Regions from separate parts of the Mesorhizobium sp. M0119 genome, predicted to be linked through region 1. Evidence: predicted binding sites of a transcription regulator. Region 1 holds the regulator's gene; the other holds the start of a gene.
What was found. Region 1 encodes LexA, which represses DNA repair genes until DNA is damaged. Its sites were predicted from a motif close to TGTTCNNNNTGTGTTCNG; they were not measured.
Positions count from the first base shown of each region.

Region 1 (4,425 bases):
TGTCGACATCGTTCCAGATGTCGAGCGCGCCTTTCAGCGTCCGCATCGACAGGATCGGCTGGGTGCCACACAGAAACCGGCGGATGCCGGTGCCGGCCGCATAGCCTGGCTCGAAGGCGAAGGGCCGTGCATGGCCCCACCAGCCGGTGAGCGGCTGCTGGATGTCGGCAAGATGCCGCTCAGCCGCATAGATGAAGGCAGGTGCACCCGGTCCGCCATTCAGATATTTGTAGGTGCAGCCAACGGCAAAATCGGCGTTTGCCTTGTCGAGCTCGACTGGCATCGCACCGGCGGTGTGGCAGAGATCCCAGACGATCATCGCCCCGGCCTCCTGGGCCCTGCGCGTCAGCCCCGGCATGTCGCGCAGTTCGCCCGACTTGTAGTTGACGTGGTTCACCAGCACCACGGCAGTGCGTTCGTCGATCAGCTCTTCGATGGTCGGCGCGTCGACCCCCGAGAGGCGCAGCAGCGTATCTTTTCGCGTCGAAACCACACCTTCAGCCATGTAAAGGTCTGCCGGAAAACTATCGCCCTCGGCGACGATGACCCGCCGCTGCGGCCGCATGGCCATGGCGGCGTGCAGCAGCTTGTAGATGTTGACCGACGTCGTGTCGCAGACCACCGTCTGGCCGGTCGCGGCACCGATCAGGCGCCCGAGCTGGTCGCCAAGTTCAAGCGGCATGTTGAACCAGCCGGCCGTGTTCCATGCGCGGATGAGATCATGCGACCATTCTTCGGTCGCGGCCTTGCGCAATTCATCGAAAGCGGCACGCGAAGGAGCCCCTAGCGAATTGCCGTCGAGATAGATCACTCCTTGCGGCAACACAAAGCGGTCACGCATCGCGCGCAGCGGATCTGCGGCATCCATCGCCTTTATGGCCGCGAGATCGGGAATTCCTGTCATGATTTGCCTGCTTCCCCAAAGATTCGACGCAACGCCGGACACGCATCGACTGTTCTTCCATTACCGGATAGCGCGCAGCAAGGCTCCACCAGCGAGAGGCAGCCTGACCAGGCGGTGGAAACCAGGAGTTAACCCGAGGTTGGCGTTTTGAGTTCGTTTCGTTCACGGTGCTTTGACCAAACCACACAGTCGATACGGGTTCACTTCCGTGCCCTTTGCCGACCGACGGCGGATGCCAGTGGCGCATTCTAGGAAGCCAGAAGGGCGCAAACGACAGCAGAATCAAGGCGATGAGGCTCGCGGCGGGTGAAAATGCGGCATTCCGGTAAGGGCGTGGTTTGTTTCCCGAGCCTTAACGCATTCATTAAACTTTAAACAGTTGCGGAACACAACTGGAACAGATAGTGTTTGTTCTGGGTTTGTTTTTCTGATTCTGTTGGGGGTCGCTATGCTGACACGCAAACAACACGAACTGCTTATGTTCATCCACGAAAGGTTGAAGGAAAGCGGTATCCCGCCTTCCTTCGACGAGATGAAGGAAGCGCTCGACCTGGCTTCCAAATCCGGAATCCACCGGCTGATTACAGCGCTGGAGGAGCGCGGCTTCATTCGCCGTTTGCCCAACCGGGCCCGTGCGCTGGAGGTGCTGCGCCTGCCTGACTCGATCGCCCCCGGCCTCAATGCGGCACGCAAGTTCTCGCCGAGTGTCATCCAGGGCAGTCTTGGGCAAGGCGCCCCTCGGCAGGGCAAGCCGACATCATCGCGCGTCCCTGCAGCCGGCAATGACGACGATGTCGTCGCCGCCGTTTCGATTCCGGTGATGGGCCGCATCGCCGCTGGTGTGCCGATCGACGCCATCCAGCACCAGACGCATTCGATTTCGGTGCCGCCGGATATGATCATGGGCGGCGAGCATTATGCGCTCGAGGTCAAAGGCGATTCGATGATCGAGGCGGGCATTTTCGACGGCGACACGGTGATCATCCGCAATGCCGATACGGCGAGCCCCGGTGAGATCGTGGTGGCACTGGTCGACGAGGAAGAAGCGACGCTGAAGCGGTTCCGCCGCAAGGGCGCTTCGATCGCCCTGGAAGCCGCCAATCCGGCCTACGAGACGCGCATCTTCGGACCAGACAGGGTCAAGGTGCAAGGCAAGCTCGTCGGACTGATCCGCCGCTACTGAGCTCCGCCCTTGGCGCCGGCTTTTGGCTTGTCGGTCCTGCGGTATGGCGGCAGGCCCCGCGCCGCGCGTGAAAATCTCCGCTGCATGTGCCAGGGCCGGTATGATTTTTCGACGGCGAAACGGATTTCGGCGCGTGTTGCCGCTTGTGGATCGAAATAGACGGCCGCACTTCCCGCGCGCGCTAGTTGCCGTTTGGTGACGACGAGGACCAGCCGGTCATAGTAGCAGGGATTATGGGCGGTGGCGTCGTCGATGACGATCAAGCTGGCAAAGGCGCAGGCTGGCCGTGCAGTATCGCGGTCCTTGGCTTGCGCGATGATCGCGCCGGATGGATGCCTGGCAAGGCAGAGGCCGTCCGTGCAAATGAACGGCATGCCCGGCGGTAGGTCGGCCGGATCGGCAATGTCGAATTGCGGATCGTTCTTTCCAGGTGTTTCCGGCGCGACGATAGCCTCTGATGTGAGCGCGCGTTTCCAGTTGTCGATGGTGAACTCATTCGGGCGTGCCCGGTTGACCGCAAGTTCACCGCTGCCGATCGGCAGCGCGACCAGCCGTGCGTCCTCCGAGATCAATACGTCGGGTACACGCGTCTGCGTTGTCGTTAGCAAGCCGGCGAGCGCAAAAGGAAGTGCCGCGAGCCGCAACCAGGTCGTCGCCATGCTGGCAATGACGAGGGCGATCGTCACCAGAAGGACGGATCTCAGCGAAATCAGCCCGACCGCATCGATCGGCGAGCGCTCGGAGATCCACCCGGACAGGGCGATCATCGCCGTCAGCCCCTTGCCCATCACGTAGAGGAAAGGCCCATCCGCGCCGAACGGCATCGCCAGCGCACTGAGGACGGCGAAGGGCATGACGACCAGTGAGACGATGGGCATGATGGCCAGATTGGCGAACAGGCTGAGCGGCGCCACGCGCTGGAAATGCCATATGGCGAAAAGCGCCGTGGCGCTCCCTGCAATGATCGAGGTCATCGCCAGGCCGCCCATGCCCAGCAGGACCTTTCGAGTGGCAAAGCGTAGCGGCGACCGCCGGGGCGGCGGGGTGGTGGCCCTGCCGGCGAGGTAATCGGACCAGCCTGCATAGGCGCCGACAAGGGCCGCCGTCGCGGCGAAGGACATCTGGAAGCTCGGACCGACCACCTCGTGCGGCGACACCAGAATGACCGCGATGGCCGAGATCGCCAGGTTGCGCATGGTGAGCGCGGCCCGGTCGAACAGCACGGCGATAAGCATCACCGCCAGCATGATGAAGCTGCGTTCGGCCGCTACCACAATGCCGGAAAAGACGAGGTAGGCCGCAATCGAAAAAAGCGCGGCGGCCGCGGCATATTTCTTGACCGGCCGTCGCGATGAGAAATCGGGAAACAGCGCAAAGGCGCCGCGTAGCAGCGCCATGATGGTGCCGGCGACCAACGCCATATGCAGCCCCGAGATGGAGATGATGTGGTAGATGCCTGTACGCCGCATCGCTTCGTTGATCTCCTCGGGAATGCCGGCGCGCACGCCGACGATCAGCGCAGCAGCAATCTCGCCCTCGGCGCCGCCAATGCGGCTGCGGATATGGTCGGCGATGGATTCGCGCGCGTCTTCGATCGCCGAAGAAAGCCGCGCGGCAAGCGGGATGCTGCCCGACGACACGACTTTCGGATTGCCGAGAAAAAAGCCGCTGCCGCCGATACCGGCGAAATAGCTGTCGAAGGAGAAATCATAGCTGTCGGGCCGCACCGGCCCGGTCGGCGGCAGCAGCCGCACATAGCCGGAGATCTCGGAACCGGCGGTCAGCTCAGCCGGTATTTTCATCGCCGAAACGCGGACCCGTTCCGGCATGTAGCGCAGTGTCGGCCTGGCGGTTGAGATCACATCGATCGTCAGCCTGATGCGGCCGCTCGCCATGGGCTCGTACGATACGACGCGACCCGTCAGCCGCGTCGAGATTTCGGAACCGAGCATATGCGTCCCGACACGCCAGGTCTCGAACTTGGCGGCAAGCACGCCAAGCGCGCAGAGCAACGCCACCATGAAGCACAGGCGCGTCCTGGGCCATGACCGCGAGACGACGGCACAAAGGGCTGCCAAGGCGACGATAGCGATCGGCTGTGGGAAGGCCAGCTCGGCCGCCATCGCGAAATACACGACCACCCCGCATGCGAGGAACACCGGCACCAGCAGGAAGGCGACGCCGCGGTCGAGTTCCAGGCCGGCCGCCGAGGTTACGCTGTTGCGGATACGGGACGGTGACGGAAGGCGGAAACGCCGGCGTAGGCGCACGATGGGCTCGCCCGCGGGCACGGAAACCGTTGCTGGGTCGCTGGCCGGCAGCGACGGAGCATCGAAGC
Region 1 covers NZ_JAMYTU010000009.1:156,467-160,891, forward strand. Annotated here, with positions in the region: gene kynU (kynureninase) at 1-904, opposite strand, end outside; gene lexA (transcriptional repressor LexA) at 1,353-2,087, shown strand; gene NKJ40_RS11935 (ComEC/Rec2 family competence protein) at 2,081-4,425, opposite strand, start outside.

Region 2 (4,425 bases), on a different contig from region 1:
CCTGCGATGCCGTCGTCATCGATCTCGAGGACGCCGTCGCCCCGGCCGACAAGCCTTCCGCGCGCGAAAAGCTGGCGGCGATTTTCGCCGGTCGTTCCGATCGCCGCTGCGAGATGGTCGTGCGCATCAACGCGCTGTCGAGCGAATGGGGCGCCGACGATCTGCTGGCCGCGGCAAGATGCACGCCCGACGCCATCCTGCTGCCGAAGGTCGACACGCCGCGCGACATCCTCGAGGCCGGCGACGTACTCGACGACAATTTTATCGCCGACGAGGTCAAGCTGTGGGCGATGCTCGAGACGCCCAAGGCGCTGCTCAACATCGGGCCGATCGCCGAGCTCGCCCGCGACCCGGCCTCTCGACTGGTTTGTTTCGTTGCCGGAACGAACGACCTGGTCAAGGAAACGGGCATTCTCGCCACGCCCGATCGGCGCTATCTCGTGCCGTGGCTGATGCAGATGGTGCTCGCGGCGCGTGCCGGCAGCCTCGACCTGCTCGACGGCGTCTTCAATGATTTTCGCCATATGGACGGCTTTGCGCGCGAGTGCACGGAAGCGGCCGCCATGGGTTTTGACGGCAAGTCGCTGATCCATCCAGCCCAGATCGAGGCCGCGAACCGCGCCTTTGAGCCGTCGCCCGAAGCAATAGCCGAGGCGCGCGCCGTCAAGGAAGCCTTCGCGCTCGCCGAAAATGCCGGCAAGGCGGTGATCGCGCTGAACGGCAAGATGGTCGAGCGGCTGCATCTGGCACAGGCCGAAAAACTGCTGGCGAAGGCCGCCGCTGTTCGCGCATGATTATCGTAACTGACGACAGGATTGAAAATGAAACTCTACCGCTTTTTGTCCGGCCCGGACGACGCCAGCTTCTGCCACAAGGTGACGGCGGCGCTCAACAAGGGCTGGCATCTGTTCGGCTCGCCGATCTATGCCTATGACAAGAAAGCCAAGACCATGCGCTGCGGCCAGGCGGTGGTGAAGGACGTCGAGGGCCAGGAATACGGCCCCGACACCAAACTCAGCGACTGGTAGCGCTGACATCGCTTTGGGTGCCCGCGAATGCGGGACACTTCTGGACGCTGGCGGGACAGCGCCCCCCTCTGTCCTGCCGGACATCTCCCCACACGGGGGGAGATCGGCCGTCATCCCAGGCTTTCGCCAATCTCCAAGGTTGCAGGACCGAACGAAGCGTTAAAGCTGCCAATCTCCCCCCTCGTGGGGGAGATGTCCGGCAGGACAGAGGGGAGCGCGAAGGAACGCTGCGGTCTCCAGTCAAACGACGTCACTCCGCTGCCTCTTCGATCTTCTCCATATCGTCGTCCGACAGGCCGAAATGGTGGCCGATCTCGTGGATGAGCACGTGGGTGACGATGTCGCCCAGCGTTTCCTCGTTCTCGGCCCAATAGTCGAGGATGGCGCGGCGGTAGAGCGTGATGCGGTTCGGGCCTTCGCCGGTCTGCGGATTCCAGCGCTCGGCGATGCCGCGCCCCTCGAACAGGCCGAGCAGGTCGAAGGGCGTTTCCAGCGAAAGGTCGTCCATGATCTCGTCGGTCGGGAATTCGGCGATCTGAATGACGATCTCGCCGGTCAGCTTGCGAAACTCCTCCGGCAGATGGGCATAGGCCTCCAGCGCCAGGAGCTCGATTTCCTCCATCGTTGGCGAAAGCTGGTCGTGCCAGATGCGTGTTTGGTAGATGCGAGCCATGCTTTATCCTTTGATCCCGGCATATAGGCTTTCAGGCCGGACTCGGCAAATAGCCGGGCTGGAGCGCCCGTGCCATGCCCCACTACAGGAATAAATTCCCCGTGACTCCGCTTGACTCTTCGGGCGGCCTCTGGAATCTATAGGGAACATAACAGGAACAATTGTGAGTGGAAGCTGACCGTCATGGCGACAAGCGCCGTGGCGCGGGAGACTGTTTTTGCCCTGCGCCGCCAGATCGCGAAGATCGAAGGGACCTTGCCCGAGCGCCTGGAGGCGCCGGCCGGTTCGTCGTTTGACGCGGATGTCCCTCGTCAGAGTCTGACACCCTCTCGGCATCCGACACCCGCTCGGAATCTGACGATTGTCCGGCGCGGTCTTGCCGTGGCGCCGCCCGATGCGTTTTTGCGCACCGGCGCCGAGCGCCTCGATGCTGCGCTGAGCGGCGGCCTGCCGAAGGCGGCGCTGAGCGAGTTTCATGGCGCCGCGACCCGCGATGCCGGGGCCGTCGCCGGTTTTGCCTTGTCGCTCGTCAGCCTGATCCTCAGCCAGGGGCCGCGACTGCCGGTGCTGTGGATCGGCACATCCGAGGTTTTCCGCGAGGCCGGCTTTCCCTATGCCAGGGGGCTTCACGCCTTTTTCGGCATCGAGCCGGAGCAATTGCTGTTTTCCGAGGCACCAAGGCTGCTCGATGCGCTGTGGGTCGCCGAGGAGGCTGCCAGGATGACGGCGCTGGCCGCCGTCATCCTCGAAATTCGTGGCAGCCCGCAGCGGCGGGACCGCACCGCGACGCGGCGGCTGCACGCCCGGGCACAGAGTGCCGGCCGGCCGCTGTTCCTGCTGCGCCAGGCCGGCGAGCCCGAGCCGACGGCAGCGCCCGTCCGCCTCATCCTGTCGGCGGCACCGGCGGCAACACGTAAGACACTTGCCGGGCCGCTCGCCGGCTCGATCGGCTGGCCCGCCTTCACCGTCACCATCGGCAAGAGCCGCACGGCCTTGCCCGGAAAATTCACACTGGAGTGGAACCCCGATGAACGCATATTCGAAGAAAGACGGGGCGAGCAAGGAAGGTCTCAGGAATGGGCCCCAGAACGGCCAAAGAATCCTGTCCCTGTGGTTTCCGCATCTCGCCGCCGAGAGGACCCTGCGGCAGCGTCTGGGGCGGTCCTGGCGTTCCCGGCCGTCGGATCACCTGCCGCTGGTGATCAGCCATCGCCAAGGGAACACCCAGCGCATCGCCGCCCTCGACGAACGGGCTGAGGCACTTAATCTGAAGCGCGGTATGGGCATAGCCGATGCGCGCGCCATGCATCCCTCGATCGACATCGTGGAGGCCGATCCGGAGGCCGACCGGCGCCTTCTCGAAGGCCTCGCCGACTGGTGCGACCGCTATACCCCGCTGGTGGCGCTCGACGGGACCGACGGCCTCTATCTCGACGTCACCGGCTGCACCCATCTTTTCGGCGGCGAACGCTCGATGCTGGACGATATCCTGTCGCGTTTTTTCCATCAGGGCTTCGATGTCCGCGCCGGGCTTGCCGCCACGCCTGGTGCTGCCTGGGCGGCGGCGCGGTTTGCCGGCGACCGCATCGTGCCCGATGGCGAGGAGGAAGCGCTTCTCGCACCCTTGCCGCTTGCGGCGCTGCGCATCGGCCCGGAGGTCCGCGCCAGCCTCGAAAGCGTCGGCCTGCGCACGGCGGGCGCCGTCATGGCGGCACCGCGCGCGCCGCTGGCCCGCCGCTTCGGCGCATCGCTGCTCTTGCGCCTCGACCAGGCGCTTGGCCGCCTCGAGGAGGCCGTGTCGCCGCGCCTGCCGGTGGCACCGCTTTCGGTCGAGCGTCACCTTGCCGAACCGATCATGCTGACCGAGGACATCGAGCGGCTGACAGGCATGCTGGCGACCACCTTGAAGAGCGACCTCGAGCGTCGCGGCGAGGGCGCAAGGCGGCTGGCGCTGCTGCTTTTCCGCGTCGATGGCGGCGTCAGCCGCATCGCCGTCGGCACCTCGCGGCCTCTGCGCGAGCCGCGGCTGATCCAGAAATTGTTCCACGAAAGGCTTGCCGCGCTCGAACAGGATATCGACGCCGGCTATGGCTTCGATCTCGTGCGCCTTTCGGTGCTGACCGCCGCCGCCTTCGACATGCAGCAGGCAGACCTTGCCGGCGAGACGAGCGACGACGGTGCTGATATCGCGCTTTTTGCCGACCGCATTCGCGCCCGGCTCGGCGAAGGCGCGGTCTTGAAGCCGGTCGCCGTCGAGAGCCATTTGCCGGAGCGCGCCGTCGCCACCCTTCCCTTCACGGAGGCGCCGCAGAGAAGCTCGCCGCCGAAGCAGCCCGACAAGGCGAAGGACGCTCCCACGACCGTCTTCCAGCCGGAACGGCCGATCCGGCTTTTCCGTTCGCCCGAGCCGATCGAGGTGCCGGCCACCGAAATGCCGGAAGGCCCGCCTTTGAACTTCCGCTGGCGGCGCGCGCTCTACCGGGTCGCGCGCGCCGAAGGGCCGGAGCGCATCGCGCCGGAATGGTGGCGAGAGGCGGCGGGACGAGAAGATGCCCCGACCCGGGATTATTTCCGCATCGAGGATGCCGACGGCCGCCGTTACTGGCTCTATCGCCAGGGCCTTTACGGCGCCTCGCAGCCTTCGCCGCGCTGGTTCATGCATGGGGTCTTCGCATGAATGCGCTGACGGCCATCCCCTATGCCGAATTCGGCATCCAGTCGAAC
Region 2 covers NZ_JAMYTU010000012.1:48,746-53,170, forward strand. Annotated here, with positions in the region: gene NKJ40_RS14045 (HpcH/HpaI aldolase/citrate lyase family protein) at 1-794, shown strand, start outside; gene NKJ40_RS14050 (DUF1737 domain-containing protein) at 822-1,028, shown strand; gene NKJ40_RS14055 (metallopeptidase family protein) at 1,279-1,701, opposite strand; gene NKJ40_RS14060 (ImuA family protein) at 1,885-2,958, shown strand; gene NKJ40_RS14065 (DUF6504 family protein) at 2,900-4,378, shown strand; gene NKJ40_RS14070 (error-prone DNA polymerase) at 4,375-4,425, shown strand, end outside.
Region 2: a site for LexA is predicted at 1,844-1,861, ahead of NKJ40_RS14060 (ImuA family protein). Genes of this name have one in related genera too.